DNA from 3 places in the Neorhizobium sp. T25_13 genome. Region 1 is predicted to be linked to each of the others. Evidence: riboswitches for the same ligand, from Rfam matches in the RefSeq annotation. Region 1 holds a riboswitch; each other region holds the start of a gene.
What was found. Region 1 has a riboswitch for thiamine pyrophosphate ahead of C5J22_RS12455 (ABC transporter permease). Riboswitches for the same ligand answer to the same signal wherever they lie in the genome.
Positions count from the first base shown of each region.

Region 2: linked by a shared signal. The riboswitch ahead of thiM (hydroxyethylthiazole kinase) and the one ahead of C5J22_RS12455 (ABC transporter permease) in region 1 are both predicted to bind thiamine pyrophosphate.
Region 3: linked by a shared signal. The riboswitch ahead of thiC (phosphomethylpyrimidine synthase ThiC) and the one ahead of C5J22_RS12455 (ABC transporter permease) in region 1 are both predicted to bind thiamine pyrophosphate.

Region 1 covers NZ_PVBI01000004.1:485,726-491,759, reverse strand. Annotated here, with positions in the region: gene C5J22_RS12465 (PotD/PotF family extracellular solute-binding protein) at 1-728, shown strand, start outside; gene C5J22_RS12460 (ABC transporter permease subunit) at 725-2,413, shown strand; TPP riboswitch at 2,481-2,584, shown strand; gene C5J22_RS12455 (ABC transporter permease) at 2,720-3,502, shown strand; gene C5J22_RS12450 (ABC transporter substrate-binding protein) at 3,499-4,443, shown strand; gene C5J22_RS12445 (hypothetical protein) at 4,541-5,443, shown strand; gene nadA (quinolinate synthase NadA) at 5,512-6,034, shown strand, end outside.
Region 2 covers NZ_PVBI01000015.1:8,769-14,802, forward strand. Annotated here, with positions in the region: gene C5J22_RS26040 (heavy metal translocating P-type ATPase) at 1-1,736, opposite strand, end outside; TPP riboswitch at 1,851-1,946, shown strand; gene thiM (hydroxyethylthiazole kinase) at 1,985-2,797, shown strand; gene thiE (thiamine phosphate synthase) at 2,794-3,432, shown strand; gene thiD (bifunctional hydroxymethylpyrimidine kinase/phosphomethylpyrimidine kinase) at 3,429-4,232, shown strand; gene C5J22_RS26060 (response regulator) at 4,251-6,034, opposite strand, start outside.
Region 3 covers NZ_PVBI01000010.1:195,840-201,873, reverse strand. Annotated here, with positions in the region: gene thiC (phosphomethylpyrimidine synthase ThiC) at 29-1,840, opposite strand; TPP riboswitch at 1,940-2,072, opposite strand; gene C5J22_RS22880 (acyl carrier protein) at 2,252-2,503, shown strand; gene C5J22_RS22875 (acyl-CoA dehydrogenase family protein) at 2,505-3,686, shown strand; gene C5J22_RS22870 (amino acid--[acyl-carrier-protein] ligase) at 3,736-4,647, shown strand; gene C5J22_RS22865 (DUF1839 family protein) at 4,652-5,635, shown strand; gene C5J22_RS22860 (glycoside hydrolase family 2 protein) at 5,632-6,034, shown strand, end outside.

The sequences.
Region 1 (6,034 bases):
TGACCCAGGCGCCGACGCCGGCCGTCAAGAACTTCGAGGCGCTCTATCCGAGTGCGCGAAAGGGCGGTTACGGCGTCGCTTTCAACCCCTGCACGATCGTCTATGACAAAACCAAGGCGTCGAAGCCGATCACCTCGTGGAAGGACATGTGGAACCCGGAATGGAAGGGCCGTATCGCCTGGCCGGATGGTCTGGGTGCCGAAGGCATTTCCGCGCTGATGATGGCCGCCCGCGTCTGGGGTGGAGACGAGAAGAACGCCGACATCGCCTTCGAAAAGGTCAAGGAGCTGAAGCCGTTCGCAGCGATCCAGGGCAGCCAGGCCCAGCTCTTCGAAATGTTCGACCAGAAGCTCGCCGATCTTTCGGTCGAGTTCGGCAGCTTCACGCAGTCCTATGTCGAAACGCGCAATCCCAATATAGCGATCGCCAAGCCGGTCGAGGGGCAGGCGCTTTCGATGAACGTCGCCTGCATCACCGAAGGCACCAAGAACCAGAAGCTCGCCGAGGAATGGATCAACCTGCACCTCTCCGAACCCTGCATGCTCGCCTACGCGCGCCAGATCTACTATTCGCCGACTGTCAGCAACATCACGGTCCCAGACGACATCAAGTCGAAGCTTGTGCTCGGCGATGCTGATGTCGCCAAGCTTGTTGATTTCGATTGGGACGTGATCAATGCCAGCCGCGCCAAGTGGCAGGCGAAATACGATCGGGAGATCGCGGGATGAACCGTTGGATCGGGCCGGCGCTTGCAGCGCCGGTCACCCTTTGGCTGCTTCTGTCCTTCGCGGCGCCGATGTTCGTGGTACTCGTGCTCTCCCTGCACGAGTATCCCGATCCTTTCGGCCCGCTGTTCATAACGCCGTCGATCGCGCAGTTCCGGGATATCGTCTCGGACGGCTTCTATTTCGGCGTCGTCTCCGAAACCATCCTGCTCGGCCTCGGCGTGACCGTGATCACCGCGCTTCTCGGTTACCCGCTCGCCCACTTTCTGGCACGGATGCCGGTGAAATACCGCGCAGCCGCGTTCGCCGTCATCCTCATTCCGCTGCTGACCAATGTCGTGGTGCGTTCGCTCGGCATCATTCTGCTGCTGGCACCGGAAGGGCTGATCAATTCGGTCACCGGGCTGATCGGCATCCCGCCGGCCCGGTACATGCTGTTCACGCACGGCGCGGTCGCGGTCGCGCTGGCGCAGGTCTTCCTGCCCTTCATGGTGCTGGCGCTCTACGACAATCTGCAGAACACCTCGCCGCGCGTGCATGAAGCGGCCCAGAGCCTCGGCGCCTCTCCTGCGGTCCGGTTCCTCACCGTCGACCTGCCGCTTTCGCTGCCCGGCCTGCGCTCCGGCACTGTGATCGTTTTCCTGATGGCGACCACGGCTTACGTTTCCGCCTCCCTGCTTGGCGGCAAAAAGGTCTGGACCACCGGCATGCTGGTGCTGCAGGAGGCGATCAAGAACCTCAATGCGCCGCTTGCCGCGGCACTTGCGATCATCATGACCGTCACCGGTCTCGCGTTTGCGGCGCTCTGCGCCTACTCGCTCAACCGCCTGATGCCGTGGCTGAAGGGCAAGCCCAGCAATCCCTGGAGCATTCCCCGCTGGCTGGTGCCGATCATCAACATCCTCGGGCCGATCGTTTCAAAACTGCTGCTCGCCATCTCGCTGCTGCTCCTGCTGCTGCCGCTGGTGCTGGTCTGCATCCAGAGTTTCAACGACGTGCCGCAGGCGACCGCTTCCGGCTTCCGCGGTTTCACCCTCAAATGGTACGAGGCGGTGTTTTTTGCCGGAACCTATGCGGATGCCTTCTGGGTGTCGGTGCGGCTTGCCGTCACCTCGATGCTGGTGGCGCTTTCGCTTTCGCTGCCGGCGGCCTTCGCGCTCGCCCGTTATCCGTTCAAGGGTCGCTCCGCGCTCCTGGCTTTCTGGCTGCTGCCGATGTCGCTGCCCCACGTGGCGATCGGGGTCGGAATGCTGCGGCTCTTGCAGATCTACCTGATCATTCCGCCCTTCCTCGGCCTCGTGGCGATCCATGTGATCGTCATCCTGCCGTTTGCGATCACGCTTCTGACCACCTCGGTCATGGGGCTCGACCGGGCGCAGGAGGAGGCGGCGGCGAGCCTCGGGGCAAGCCCGGTGCGGCGGTTTTTCCTGATCATCATGCCGGGTCTGGCGCCGGGACTGTTTGCGGCCGGTATCGTCGGCTTCCTGCTGAGCTTCGGCGAGGTGACGGTGACGAGCTTTCTCACCACCGCCCGCCTGACGACTCTGCCGGTCCGCATCTACGCGGAATCGACCTTCAGCCTGGAGCCGACCGCGCATGCCATCTCGGCCGTCCTGATCCTCTTCACGGTCATCGCGCTGGCTTTGCTGGGCAGGGTGGTCCGCCTCGACCGTCTCTACGCGCGGTAAACTGGAGAGGATTGCGGGCGGGTAGGCCGGTCCGCTTGACAGGCATACTGAAAACCGACAGTTATCGTCTTATTCCGAGGGGGGCATCTTGACGATGCTGAGATGGCGGTGAGCCGGACCCTTGAACCTGATCCGGGTCATGCCGGCGTAGGAACGGAAATAAGCGTCATTCGACGATACTTTCTCTTCTCCGCTTCACCTGGATCTCCGTGATTGACTGATCTGGAGATCGACCGATGACATCCATTCTTCCCGTGGTTCCGCGAGGATATCCGGTCCCGGCGTGCAGGTTCGGCGCGTAGCATCATGCGCGCGTCCCATGCGGTCATCGGCCTCGTCCTGCTTGTCGCCCTCTGGCAAGCGGGCGTCTGGCTGTTTGCTCCGCCCCGTTACATTCTGCCGTCTCCGATTGCCGTTGCTTCCGCCTTCGGGCGGCAGCCGGGTTTCCTGCTGCAGAACGGCCTCGTGACGCTGACGGAAATCGTGTTCGGTTTGGCGATCGGCGCAGGCCTCGGCATCGCCACGGCCTTCGGCGTCGCCGCGTTGCCGCGGCTTGGTCGTCTCGTCTGGCCGATGGTGCTGATCCTGCAGGCCTTTCCCGTCTTCGTGCTGGCGCCGATCCTGGTTCTCTGGCTGGGTTTCGGGCTGGCCTCGAAAGTGGCGATGACGACGATCATCATCTTCTTTCCGGTCGCGTCGGCCTTTGCCGATGGTCTTCGTCGCACCGACCAGGAAATCCTCGACGCCGTCTCGCTGGAGGGCGCGAACCACTGGCAGACGCTGGTGTCGATGCGCGTGCCGCTGGCGATCCCGAGCCTCGTCTCCGGTCTTCGGGTCGCTGCCCCGCTTGCGCCGCTTGGTGCGGTCGTCGGGGAATGGGTCGGCGCGTCCGGCGGGCTCGGCTTCGTGATGATCCAGGCCAATGCCCGCATGCAGACCGACACGGTGTTCGCGGCGATGACCATATTGGCAATCCTTACCCTCATTCTACGGCTTCTTATCGACCGGCTGACCGCCGGGCTCGCCCCGTGGGCCAGCGAAGCCGACCCTTCATCTTCATCCGCATCAGGGAGTTCCGTCCGATCATGATCCGTATCCTCACCGCGTCCTTCATTGCGCTGGCCAGTCTGGCTGCGCCCGTTTCTGCGCAGGCCGCCGACAAGCTCAGCGTGCTGCTCGAATGGTTCGTCAATCCGGACCACGCGCCGATGGCCATCGCCAAGCAGCGCGGGCTGTTTGCCGATGCCAATCTCGACGTCGAGCTCATCCCGCCGTCAGACGCCTCCGCGGTGCCGCGGCTGGTTTCGGCCGGCCAGGCGGATATCGGCATCCACTACCAGCCCAATCTCTATCTCGACCATGAGGCAGGGCTGCCGCTGGTGCGGTTCGGCACGCTGGTCGAGACGCCCTTGAACACCGTCACGGTGCTGGCGGACGGTCCGATCAAGAGCCTCAAGGACCTGAAGGGCAAGAAGGTCGGCTTTTCCGTCACCGGTTTCGAGGATGCGATGCTGAAGCGCATGCTGGCCTCCGAAGGGCTTTCGAACGGCGATGTGGAACTGATCAACGTCAATTTTTCGCTGTCACCGTCGCTGATCGGCGGCAAGGTGGATGCGACGCTCGGCGGTTTCCGCAATTTCGAGCTGACCCAGATGAAGATCGAGGGCCATCCGGGTCGCGCCTTCTTCCCGGAAGAGCACGGCGTTCCGGCCTATGACGAGCTGATCTTCGTCACCCGCCGCGATTCTGCCGCCGATAACCGGCTGCCGCGTTTCCTGCATGCCGTCGAGCAGGCTTCGATCTACATCACCAACCATCCGCAGGAGGCTTGGCAGCTTTTCGTCAAGGCCTATCCCAACCTCGATGACGAACTGAACCGCACCGCGTTCTTCGACACGCTGCCGCGCTTTGCCAAGCGTCCGGCCGCACTCGACCAAGGCCGCTATCAGCGCTTCGCCGCCTTCATGCAGGAAATGGGACTGATCAAGACCGTGCCGCCGATCGGGGATCTCGCGGTCGAAATCAAGTAAGCCAAGCTGCTGATATTGTTTGATTTGAACGCCGGGGTTCGCGTAACGTGATTTTCATGCCAGACAGGCTTTTCACGTTACGCACTTCGGAGTTTGCTTGACCATCGGACTTGCCCATGCGGAACTGATCGCGGTTCTGTCCGCCGTGACCGGCGACGAGCCGCGCGTGATGACGGTTCGCTCCGGCGATGCGCTGCCATCCGGGCCTTTCGAGCTTGGGCACAGGAGCCTGCAGGCCGGGCTTCGCGAATGGGTGGGGGACCAGACCGGCCATCCGCTCGGTTATCTCGAACAGCTCTATACCTTCGCCGACCGCGACCGGACCCATGAGGATGCCGAGGGGCGGACGATCTCGATCAGCTATCTCGGCCTGGTCCGCGAGCAGGCCGCACCCGGTGCCGGAAAACCCGGTTGGCACGGCTGGTACGAATATTTCCCCTGGGAAGACCATCGCGGGGGCAGGCCGGAGATACAGGCGGCCATCACCGACCGCCTGCAGGATTGGGTCGCTTCGGAAACGGCGCGCCGCGAACACCGCCGGCGCCGTGTCGATTTTGCCTTCGGCCTCGACGGCGCCGCATGGAACGAGGATCTCGGCCTGCAGCGTTACGAACTGATGTATGAGGCAGGGCTGGTGACCGAGGCCGGTTGTCCGCCGACCAAAAGTTTCGGGCGTTCGATGTTTGCCGACCACCGCCGCATCCTGGCGACCGGGATCGCGCGGCTGCGCGCCAAGATCAAATACCGCCCGGTGGTCTTCGAATTGATGCCTGAAAGTTTTACGCTGTCGCAATTGCAGCGCACCGTCGAGGCACTGGCTGGCTTGACGCTGCACAAGCCGAATTTCCGCCGGCTGATCGACCAGCAGGAGCTGATCGAGGAAACCGGCGAGGCGACCAGCGAAACCGGCGGGAGGCCGGCCAAGCTTTTCCGCTACCGTCATGCGGTCCTCGAAGAGCGTGCGCTTTCCGGTTCGAAACTTCCGCTTTCACGTAATTGACATAAACTCGAATCGAGAATATGTCTCTGCGCCGGATATACTCACTTCGAGTATAAAAGGAGCTGCTGATGAATTCTCCGCTTTCGGTTTCCCAGCTTTACGATCGTGTTAGCCGTGTCATCCCCAAGGCCGAGTGGATGAGCTACGAGGCGGATGTCGCAGCGATCCTTGAGTTGAAGCGCACCCGCAACGCCGTCATCCTCGCTCACAACTATCAGACGCCGGAAATCTTCCATGGCGTCGCGGATATCGTCGGTGACAGCCTGGCGCTCGCCCGCAAGGCGATCGACGTGGATGCGGATGTCATCGTGCTCGCCGGCGTGCATTTCATGGCAGAGACGGCAAAGCTGCTGAACCCCGGAAAGACCGTGCTGATCCCTGACATGGAGGCGGGCTGTTCGCTGGCGGATTCGATCACGCCCGCGGACATCGCGCTGCTGCGGCAGGCGCATCCCGGCGTGCCGATCATCACCTATGTGAACACTTCGGCGGCGGTGAAGGCGGCATCTGATATCTGCTGCACCTCCGGCAATGCCAAGCAGGTGGTGGAATCGCTCGGCGTTCCGAAAGTACTGATGATCCCGGACGAAT
Region 2 (6,034 bases), on a different contig from region 1:
TGCGCCATCGGCAGCGAAACCCGCTCGGCTGCGGCCTTGGGCGAACCGAGGAAAACTTCCTCACCTTCGACCACGGCCGTGACACCCTTGCCGCCGAGCGCCCGGGCATCCGTCGCGGTCGGAATCTCGACCTCGTCATCGGCAGCCTTGGCAAGGATCGCGACGGCGAGCGGATGGCTGGAGCCGGTTTCGAGCGCAGCGGCAAAGCGCAACACGTCTTCCGCATTGCGGCCGAAGGCGATGACATCGGTCACCTGGGGTCTGCCGGCCGTCAGCGTGCCGGTCTTGTCGAGCGCGACGGCGGTGATCTTGCCGAGCGTTTCGAGCACCGCGCCGCCCTTCATCAAGAGGCCGCGGCGGGCACCTGACGACAGCGATGCGGCGATTGCCGCCGGCGTCGAGATGACCAGAGCGCAGGGGCAGCCGATCAAGAGGATCGCCAGGCCCTTGTAGACCCACTCGCTCCAGGACGCGCCGGCAGCGAGCGGCGGCAGGATGGCGACCAGCGCCGCAACGGCGACGACACCCGGCGTGTAATAGCGGGAAAACCGGTCGATGAAGCGTTCGGTCGGGGCCTTGCTTTCCTGCGCCTCCTCGACCAACCGCACCACGCGGGCAATCGTATTGTCCTCGGCAGCTGCCGTCACGCGAACCCGCAAGGCGGCATCACCGTTGATCGTGCCGGCAAACACCGTGTCGTCGATACCCTTGGCAACCGGCGTGCTTTCGCCTGTCACCGGCGCTTCGTCGATCGCGCTTTCGCCGGCGATGATGACGCCGTCCGCCGAAATGCGGTCGCCGGGACGCACGAGGATGGTCGCGCCAACCGCAAGGCTCTCGGCCGGCACTTCGCGGGTCTGGCCGTTTTCTTCGAGCAGCGCGTTCTTCGGCGCGAGCGCCGTCAGGCTCTGGATGCTCTGGCGCGCCTTGCCGGCCGCGACCCCCTCCAGCAGTTCCCCGACGAGGAAAAGGAAAACCACTGCGGCCGCCTCTTCCGACGCGTCGATGATGACAGCGCCGACGGCGGCGATCGTCATCAGCATCTCGATCGAAAACGGCGTGCCGGCAAGTGCTGCCATGATCGCGCGACGGGCGATCGGCACGAGGCCGACCAACATCGCGGCGGTGAAGATATAGAGGCCATAGGCAGGGACGAGGTGGCCGAGCCCGTAAGCCGCCGTCAACACGAACCCGACCAGGATGGTCAAGCGCCCCTTTGTCGATTTCCACCACGGCCCGTCCATCGGCCCGTGATCGTGGCCGTGCAGGTCTTCGATGTCTGAGGCAGCGTGGTCGTCATCATGATGGTGGGGGTCGTGGCCACAACTCTGCCCATGTTCGTGGCTGTGCCCGCCGCCCCCCTCATCCGACCGCTCCGCGGCCACCTTCTCCCCGCTAGGGAGAAGAAGACTTGCCGCACCGTCTCCGTCCTCCTCTCCCCTCGGGGAGAGGTCCGCCGAGTGAAGCGGAGGCGGGATGAGGGGGCCGCTCGCTCCGACGTTGGCCGGCGCTCTCTGCCCCAGCGCCCTCAGCGTATACCCCAGCCCGACGACCTTCTTCTCGATCGCTCCAAGATCGCCCGTCCCATCATGTTTCACAGTCATCGTGCCGGATGCAACCGAAACGGACACGTCCGCGACGCCCGGCATGCGGCGAACCGCGGTGTCGATCTTCGTCGCGCAGCTGGCGCAATCCATGCCGCCAACCTTGTATCGTGCCTGTGTCGTGGCGCTCATCATCTCTTTCCCGTTTGGACCGAGCCCCGTCTCTACAACCTCTAGCGACTAGAGCTGCAAGGCCCAAAATCAGAAAAAATCACTGGCGAAGCGCATTCTCTTTGCTGTAAGCCATGGTGAAGACAGGGGCGTCCGGCAGAGCCGGGCTGAGAAGCACCCTTAGAACCTGAACCAGATCATGCTGGCGGAGGGAGTCGTCCGGGCGTTCAACATTGCGCCCCGCGCCTGCCCCGCCGAACGAGGCAGACATGCAGACGACAACGCTCCTTGCGGAAACCCCCGGCCAGCTGTTGACGGCGATGCGCGCGAAAAATCCGCTTGTCCAGAACATCACCAATTTTGTAGCGATGAACATCGCAGCCAACGTGATGCTTGCCGCCGGCGCCTCGCCCGCCATGGTGCATACGAAGGAAGAGGCCGGCGAATTCGCCCGCATCGCTTCGGCCCTGACGATCAATATCGGCACCCTGTCGCCGGATTTCCTGGCCGGCATGAAGGCCGCGGCCGCCTCCGCCACGGAAGCTGGCAAGCCATGGGTGCTCGATCCCGTCGCCCATTATGCCACCGCCTATCGCCGCGTGGCGCTCGCCGAACTCATGGAACTGAGGCCGACGATCATCCGCGGCAACGCGTCGGAAATCATCGCTCTGGCCGGCAGCCAGTCGAGCGGCCATGGCGTCGACAGCGGCGACAGCGTCGCGGCGGCCGAAAGCTCCGCCATCGCCATCGCCCGGCAGCAGGCCTGCGTGGTGGCTGTTACCGGCGAGGTGGATTTCGTCACCGACGGCCGGCGTTCGGTCCGCATCCTCGGCGGTTCTGCCCTGATGCCGCGGGTCACAGCGCTCGGCTGCTCGCTCACCTGCCTGGTCGGCGCCTTTGCCGCCACCGCGGACGATCCCTTCGAGGCGACGGTCGCCGCGCTCGCGATGTTCGCGGTCGCGGGCGAGGAAGCGGCCTTCACCGCCTCGGGTCCCGGCTTCTTCTCGCCGATCTTCCTCGACCGCCTCGCGGCGCTGACCGGCGAGACGCTCGATGCAAAGGCAAGGATCGCCGCAGCATGAAAAAGACCTTCGACCTTTCCGTCTACCTCGTCCTTGATCCCGATCTCTGCCGCGAGATCGGCATGATCGAGACGACAAGGCTGGCGGTCGCCGGCGGCGTCACCATCGTCCAGCTCCGCGACAAGCAGGCGGACACGGCAAAAATGATCGAAACCGGCCGGGCGCTGAAGGCGGTACTGGCCGGTACCGGGGTTCCCCTGATCATCAACGACGACGTGGAGGCGGCGATCGCGATCGGCGCCGAAGGCTTGCATGTCGGCCAGAGCGACATGGTGGCAGTGATGGCGCGGCAGCGCGCCGGCCATGGCATGATCCTTGGCCTCTCGGTGGAGACCGAGGACCTGGCGCGGCGGGTGGATCCTTCCATCGTCGACTATGTCGGCATCGGTCCCGTCTTTGCGACCGGCACCAAACCCGACCATAAACAGCCGATCGGTTTCGACGGGCTTGCGCGCATCGCCGCCATGGCGCCGGTTCCGGCCGTCGCGATCGGCGGCGTCAAGGCGGAACATGCCGGACCTGCACTCGCCGCCGGCGCCAAGGGCATCGCGGTCGTCTCCGCTATCTGCGGCCAGCCCGATCCTGAAGCCGCAGCCCGCAGAATTGCCGCGGAAATCGAAAGGGCGCGCGCATGAGCATCAAGAATGTCCTGTCGATCGCCGGCTCGGACCCTTCCGGCGGCGCCGGCATCCAGGCGGACCTGAAAACCTTCGCGGCGCGCGGCACCTATGGCATGGCGGCGCTGACCGCGCTGACCGCCCAGAATACCCGAGGGGTCACCGGGATGCATGCGGTGCCCGCCGCCTTCGTCGCAAACCAGATCCGCACCATTTTTCTCGACGTGCGCGTCGACGCGGTGAAGATTGGCATGATCGCCAATGCCGAGATCGCCGAGGCGGTCGCCGACGTGCTGCGGCCCTATCGCGATACCGTGCCGATCGTGCTCGATCCGGTGATGATCGCCAAGGGCGGCTCGCCGCTGCTGGCGCTCGACGCGGTGGATGCCGTCACCTACAAGCTGATGCCGCTCGCCACCGTCGTCACCCCCAACCTCCCCGAAGCCGCAGCGCTGCTCGGCGAAACGATCGCCACGACCCGCGAAGGGATGGCAGCTCAAGCCGAGCGACTGCTGAAGATCGGGCCTAAGGCAGTCCTGGTGAAGGGCGGTCATCTGGAAGGCGAAGACAGCCCGGACGTATTGGCGGACGTTATCGGCGTCCACTGGTTCGAGGGCAAGCGCACCGCGACCAGAAACACCCACGGCACCGGCTGCACGCTGTCCAGCGCAATCGCCGCCGAGCTTGCAAAGGGCGCATCGCCCGCGCAGGCGGTCGCCGTCGCCAAGACCTATCTCGCCGGCGCGATCGCCGCCGCCGATACCCTCACCGTCGGCACCGGCCACGGGCCGGTATCGCATTTTTACGAGTGGTGGTAAGGGCGAGACGACTGGTTCTCAGCCCTTCTGCACTGCAATCTTCTCGAAGGCTATTGCGATCTCCTGGCTGCCGTAGGGCTTCTTCAGAAGCACCGCGCCTTCTACTGCCGCTTCGTCCGGAATGCGGTCGTTGCCGGTCGCGAATACGATACCGACATCGGGAGATAGCTTGCGCGCCTGTTGTGCAAACTCACCGCCGGAAAGACCAGGCAGGCCGAGATCGGTAACCACAACGTCAAAGCTACGCGCCTCGATCATGGTAATCGCCTCCTCCGCTGTCGAGGCTTCGGAAACCTGGTGCCCCAGTTCGGCCAGCAGATCGGCGGTGCTCATGCGGATCAGGAAATCGTCCTCGACCAGCAGCACGGAATAGCGCGGCAGAACCGGCCGCTGTCCGATCGGCGGGGCGGGCGGCTTGGCTGCGAACGACGCCCTCACCCGGTTGCGATGCTGCTGGCCGTTCAGCACATGGCGGATCTTTCGCGCCAGGGCTTCGCGGGTATAGGGTTTCGAGAGCAGTTCGACGCCGGGATCGAGCCTGCCGCCGTGCACGATCGAGTTTTCCGTATAACCCGAGGTGAACAGCACGGCGATATCCGGCATCCGCTCGCGCGCGTGCCTGGCAAGCTCGGTGCTCTTCAGCGGCCCGGGCATCACAACATCGGTGAACAGAAGATCGACCGGCACGCCGCTTTCGATGATACTCAGCGCACCCGCAGCGTCCTTCGCCTTCAGCACCGCGTAACCGAGATCGCCGAGCAGCTCGACGACGGTGGCGCGCACCTGCTCGTCATCCTCCGCCACCAGAATGGTCTCGGTGCCGCCTGTCACCGGACCGAAATCGGCATCAGTGACGAGATCCTCGCTACGCTGGATGCGCGGGAAGTAGATCTTGACGGTCGTGCCCTGTCCAAGCTCGCTGTAGATCTTGATATGGCCGCCGGATTGCTTGACGAAACCGTAGACCATCGAGAGGCCGAGGCCGGTGCCCTTGCCGATGGGCTTCGTCGAGAAGAACGGCTCGAACACCTGTTCCATCACCTCCGGCGTCATGCCGGTGCCTGTGTCGGTCACCGCCAGCATGACATATTGGCCGGCCGGCACGTCCGCATGCTGGCGCACATAATTGTCGTCAAGAAAAGCGTTGCCCGCCTCGATCGTCAGCTTGCCGCCGCCTTCCATCGCGTCGCGGGCGTTGATCGCGAGGTTGAGGAGCGCATTCTCGATCTGGGTCGGGTCGACCAGTACATTCCAGAGGCCGCCGGAGCGGACCGTCTCGACCTCGATATCCTCGCCGAGCGTTCGGCGCAGCAGCTCTTCCATGCCGGTCAGGAACCGGCCGATATTAACGACCTTCGGCTCCAACGGCTGGCGACGGCCGAAGGCGAGCAACTGACTTGCGAGCTTGGAACCACGCTGCACCCCGGCAAGCGCATTCTCCACCCGGCGCCCGGCGCGCTCGTTGCCGGCAACGTCCTTGGCGAGAAGCTGAAGATTGCCGGAAATCACCTGCAGCAGGTTGTTGAAGTCGTGCGCGACGCCACCTGTCAGCTGGCCGAGCGCTTCCATCTTCTGGCTCTGGCGCAGCGCCTCTTCCATCTTCATGCGCTCGGAGATTTCGGAGGCGATCTTCTGTTCGAGGCCGGCGTTCAGCACCTGCAGCGCCTCTTCGGCGCGCTGGCGTTCTGTCAGGTCGCGCTCCGCCGCACGGAAGAGCCGCGCATTATCGATGGCGATCGCCACCTGGCCGGCAGCCCCCACCACCAGCCGCTCATGCTCCTCGCGGAACTGAGCCGGCTCGG
Region 3 (6,034 bases), on a different contig from region 1:
CCTCCACATAGAAGGGTGTAGGATCAGCTCACCCCTTCTCGACCGGCATGTAAAGATCGCCGCCGTCGCGATATTTGGCAGCCATGGCTTCCAGTCCCTCCTTCTGCGCCTCGGCGCGGATGTCATGCGATATCCGCATCGAGCAGAATTTCGGGCCGCACATGGAGCAGAAATGCGCCACCTTGTGCGCCTCCTTCGGCAAGGTCTCGTCATGCATCGAGCGGGCCGTTTCCGGATCGAGGGAGAGGTTGAACTGGTCCTCCCAGCGGAACTCGAAGCGGGCGCGCGACAGCGCGTCGTCGCGCACCTGCGCCGCGGGATGGCCCTTGGCGAGATCGGCCGCATGTGCTGCGATCTTGTAGGTGATGACGCCCACCTTGACGTCGTTGCGATCCGGCAAGCCGAGATGTTCCTTCGGCGTCACGTAGCAGAGCATGGCGGTGCCGAACCAGCCGATCATCGCCGCCCCGATGCCCGACGTGATGTGGTCGTAGCCCGGCGCGATATCGGTGGTCAGCGGCCCGAGCGTATAGAACGGCGCTTCGCCGCAGACCGCAAGCTGCTTGTCCATGTTGGCCTTGATTTTGTGCATCGGCACATGGCCGGGGCCTTCGATCATCACCTGGCAATCCTTCGCCCAGGCGATCTTCGTCAGCTCCCCGAGGGTCTCCAGTTCCGCGAACTGGGCCGCATCGTTGGCATCGGCGATCGAACCCGGGCGAAGACCATCGCCGAGCGAGAACGAGACGTCATAGGCCCGGGCGATGTCGCAGATTTCCTCGAAATGTTCGTAGAGGAAACTCTCCTTGTGGTGGTGCAGACACCACTTGGCCATGATCGAGCCGCCGCGGGAAACGATGCCGGTGACGCGGTTGACGGTGAGCGGGATATAGGCGAGCCGCACGCCGGCATGGATGGTGAAATAGTCGACGCCCTGTTCGGCCTGTTCGATCAGCGTGTCGCGATAGACCTCCCAGGTCAGGTCCTCGGCAATGCCGTTCACCTTTTCGAGCGCCTGGTAGAGCGGCACGGTGCCGATCGGCACCGGCGAATTGCGGATGATCCAGTCGCGGATATTGTGGATGTTGCGGCCGGTCGACAGGTCCATGACCGTATCGGCGCCCCAGCGGATCGCCCAGACCATCTTCTCGACTTCCTCGGCCATCGACGAGGTGACGGCCGAATTGCCGATATTGGCATTGATCTTCACCAGGAAGTTGCGGCCGATGATCATCGGTTCGGATTCGGGATGGTTGATATTGGCGGGAATGATCGCCCGGCCTTCGGCGACTTCGCGCCGAACGAATTCGGGGGTCACGAAGTCCGGCACATGGGCGCCGAAACTTTCGCCGTCGCGGATGAGCGGCTCGCTGGCCGCCTGCCGGCCGAGGTTCTCGCGGATGGCGACGAATTCCATCTCCGGCGTGACGATGCCGGCCCGCGCATAGGCGAGCTGGGTGACGGCCCTGCCCGCCGTCGCCTTGAAGGGCTGGTTGCGGACCGGGAATTCCGGCGTCAGGTGGCTGCCGGACACGAAGCCGTTGTCCTCCGGCCTGACGATGCGGCCTTCATAGGTTTCGACATCGCCGCGGGCGACAATCCAGCTTTCGCGCAGGCGAGGCAGGCCGGCATCGATGCTGATCGCGGCGCCTTCGGCGGTATAGGGACCGGAGGAATCGTAGACGGTGACCGGCGGCTCGCCGGAGGTCGGATGCAACGCGATCTGGCGCATCGGCACGCGGATGTCCGGGTGGATCGTTCCTGCTTTCAGGACCTTCGTGGAAGCGGGAAGCGGGCCGGTGGTGACGACCGGGGTGAGCTTGGTGGTTGCAATATTCATGGCTCAAGGCTCCAAGGTTTGACGTTTGGAGACCCAGTTCCAGTGTTGGAATGATGGAAAAACACCCCGGAATCCGAAGGACGGTTTCCCGCCCTCGCTGCCGCAGCGCCCGCACCGTCCCTACGCCAGTATGAACTGGATCAGGTTCAACGGGTCACTGCGCCTCGGCCGGCCAAAGCCGGTCCGACCAGCAGTATCTCAGCCCCTTGGCGGGACCCCCCTGGTGAATGGCGCCATCAGAAACCCGCGGGCCGTTGATGTCAAGCCGGGGCATGCGGATGGCGATCGATCGGATTTTACGGAATCCCGCAGCCCTAACTTCACGACGTTTATTACCGGAATCTTATGCTTTCCTGCGTAATAACGTCCCCAGCGATGAACGCAGAATTTGAACGATCCGGAGATGTCGAGATGAACGAGACCATTCGCGAATTGCTCACACGTGTAGGCGGCCTTCCGGTCGCGGTGACCGAGTTGGAAGACGGCGCCGATCTTTATGCGGCCGGCCTCTCCTCATTTGCATCCGTACAACTGATGCTCGGCCTGGAAGAGGCCTTCGACATCGAGTTTCCCGACAGCCTTTTGAACCGCAAGTCCTTCGCCAGCATAGCCGCGATCGAGCAGACGGTTTCGCATATCCTGAAAGCGCGCGAGGCCGCTTGAGATGAGCCTCCCCGCCTTTGCCGCCGACATGAGCCTGAGCGCCCGCGCTCACCGCGTGGCAGCCGTAGCGGCCGAATTTGCCGACCGCGTCGATCATGACGGCCGCTTCCCCCGCGAGGCGGTCGATGCCATGAAAGCCGAGCGCCTGATCGGCATCCAGATCCCGGCCGCGTTCGGCGGCGAGGGTGCTTCGATCGCCGAGATCGCCGAGGTCTGCTCCATCCTGGGACAGGCCTGCGCCGCGAGCGCCATGGTTTTCGCCATGCACCAGATCAAGGTTTCGAGCCTCGTGGAGCACGGTGGCGACAGCGAATGGCATCGGGATTTCATGCGCGAGCTTGCCGGCCGCCAGCTTCTCGTCGCCTCCGCGACGACCGAGGGCGGCATCGGCGGCAATATGCGCAACTCCATCTGCGCGATCGAGGTCGACGGCGACGTCTGCCGCTTGACCAAGGATGCGACGGTGATTTCCTACGGCGCCCACGCCGATGCGATCATGGTCACCTCGCGCTCCAACGAGAAGGCCGCACCGACCGACCAGGTCATGACCGTCTTCAAGCAAGGCCAGTATACCCTGCAGAAGACCGTCGACTGGGATACGCTCGGCATGCGCGGCACCTGCTCCGACGGTTTCCTCTTCAGGGGCGAGGCGCCGTCCGTCCAGATCTTTCCAAAGCCGTTCGCCGAGATCGCGGCGCAATCGATGCTCGCCACCTCGCATCTCCTCTGGAGCGCGGTCTGGTACGGGATCGCCGCCGACGCGGTACTGCGCGCGCAGGCCTTCGTGCGTGCCGCCGCCCGCAAGGCCGGCGGCACCCAGCCGCCCGGCGCGCTGAGGCTCGCCGAAGCCTCGAACCTGCTGCAGCTCCTCAAGGCCGGCATCCTCTCCGGCCTCAGGATCTACGCGGATGCCAAGGCGGATCACGACCAGCTGTCGTCGATGGCGTTTTCGATCGCCATGAATAACGTCAAGCTGGCTTCCTCCGAGACCATCCTGACCATCATCAACCAGGCGATGATCATCTGCGGCATCATGGGCTACAAGAACGGCACGCCCTACAGTCTCGGCCGGCATCTGCGCGACGCGCATTCCGCCCAGCTGATGATTTCCAACGACCGCATCCTCGGCAACACGTCGACCATGCTGCTCGTTCAGAAACCGGACACCAGCCTGCTCGGCTGACGCCCCGATCATTTCATATGTAAACCATTGAAAAGAATGAGGTAAAGCCATGGATATGCAAGTTTCATTTCTCGACCGACTGTTCGATGCAGGCCTGCTGATCGAGACGGGCGTCGACGGATTGTATGGCCGCAGCGGCCAGTTCGAAGACGTCATCGCCGCCTTCGAGCGGCTGATCGACAAGGTCGGCGGCAGCGACGGTGCCGAGGCGATGCGCTTCCCGCCGGGCATGAACCGCGCCTTCTTCGAGACCAGCGGCTATATGAAGAGCTTCCCGCAGCTCGCCGGCACGGTGCATTCGTTCTGCGGCAACGAACTCGACCATATGAGCCTGCTGAAATGCATGGAAGTCGGCGAGGAGGACTGGACCAAGGGCCAGGAAGCGACCGACATCGTGCTAACGCCGGCGGCCTGCTATCCGCTCTATCCGACCGTTGCGCGCCGCGGCAGCCTGCCCGCCGGCGGCGCCCTCTTCGACCTGCAGAGCTACTGCTTCCGCCACGAGCCCTCCAAGGATCCGGCCCGCCAGCAGCTGTTCCGCATGCGCGAATATGTCTGCATGGGGACCGAAAGCCACGTCACCGATTTCCGCCAGCTGTGGATGGATCGCGGCGTCGAGATGATGAAGTCGCTCGGCCTCGAGGTGGAGATCGACATCGCCAACGACCCGTTCTTCGGCCGCGCCGGCAAGATGCTGGTCAACAACCAGCGCGACCAGAACCTGAAGTTCGAGCTCCTGATCCCGATCACCTCCGTCGCCAAGCCGACCGCCTGCATGAGCTTCAACTATCATCAGGACAGTTTCGGCCTGAAATGGGGCCTCAACCTGGAGGATGGCAGCGTCGCTCACACGGCCTGCGTCGGTTTCGGCCTCGAGCGCATCGCGCTTGCGCTCTTCCACACCCACGGTCTGGACTTAAAAGAGTGGCCGGGCTCCGTCCGCGCCGCGCTCTGGGGCTGATCCAATGACGGCGGTATTTCCGGCGCTTGATCCGGCGAACTACAGGACCCATGCGCTGCATTCGGCCGAGCGCATATGGCCGGAGACGAATTGTTACGTCGATCTGTGGATAGAGGTGCTTTCGGCGCAGGGCCTGCCGCCGGAAGCCATGCTCGGTTTCACCCTGACCCAGGATTTCGAGGGCGACCAGTTCACCTTCTTCAAGGTGCCGCTCGAAGACCTGGAGACCCTGTTCGGCATCCGCGTGACCGAACTGGCGATCTTCGACCGGCCGGAATGGCATGTTGCGGAACAGATCCGCCGCGGCCGGTTGACGCTGCTCGAACTCGACAGTTTTTACCTGCCCGATACGCGCGGCGTCGCCTATCGCCAGGAACACGGCAAGACGACGGTCGCGATCAACCGGCTGGACCTCGAACGCCGCGAGCTCGACTATTTCCACAATGGCGGCTTCTTCACCCTTTCCGGCGAAGATTTCGATGGCCTGTTCCAGTTGAACGCCAGCCCGGAGGCGCTGCCCTTCCTGCCCTATACCGAATTTGCCAAGTTCCCCGCCGCCTATCCGGATGCGAGGGAAATTCGCGAAACCGCGTGGAAGCTGCTCAGGCATCATTTTCCCCGGCGGCCGGAGGAGAATCCGATCCGCGCGTTCGGCAAAGTCTTCCCGGCGCAGGTGGAGCGGATCGCCGAGAGGGATTTCGGCTTCTTTCACAAATACGCGTTCAACACGCTCCGGCAGATCGGCGCCAATTTCGAACTGCTGGCAAGCCATCTCGCCTGGCTGAACCACAAGGCGTTCGCCCAGCCTGAACGGCAGGCGCTGAGGATTTCGGAAGTGGCTAAATCCACCCAGTTCCAGCTTGCCCGCGCCCTGACCCGCAAGAAGTTCGAACCGCTGGCAACAGCGCTCGATCCGGCCGCCGACGCCTGGGACCTGCTGATGGGGGACCTGGCATCGACGCTGAGCCACGCCCGCGAGGCCGCGTGAGCCTTCTTATCCCGATCGGATCAAGGACCAGCCTTCTTGCCGAGGGCTGGTCCTTGGCGTTGACGGAGCCTGGCGCCTACACCCTGCCGTCCGATCTTCCTCCGGACCTGGAATTCCTCCCGGCCATGGTGCCCGGCACGGCCGCCGCCGCCCTGGAGGCTGCCGGCCGCTTCGACCGCAGCAATCCCGAGCCGCTGATCGACAATGATGCCTGGTATCGCTGTCCGCTTGCCGGTGAAACGCCTGGGCCGGCGATCCTGCGGTTTGCCGGGCTTGCAACCGTCGCCGAAGTGTTTCTCGGCGAGACGCTGATCCTATCCTCGGCAAGCATGTTCGAAAGCCATGAAGTCGCGGTGGAACTGACCGGCAGCGAAACCCTGTCGATCTGCTTTCGAGCCC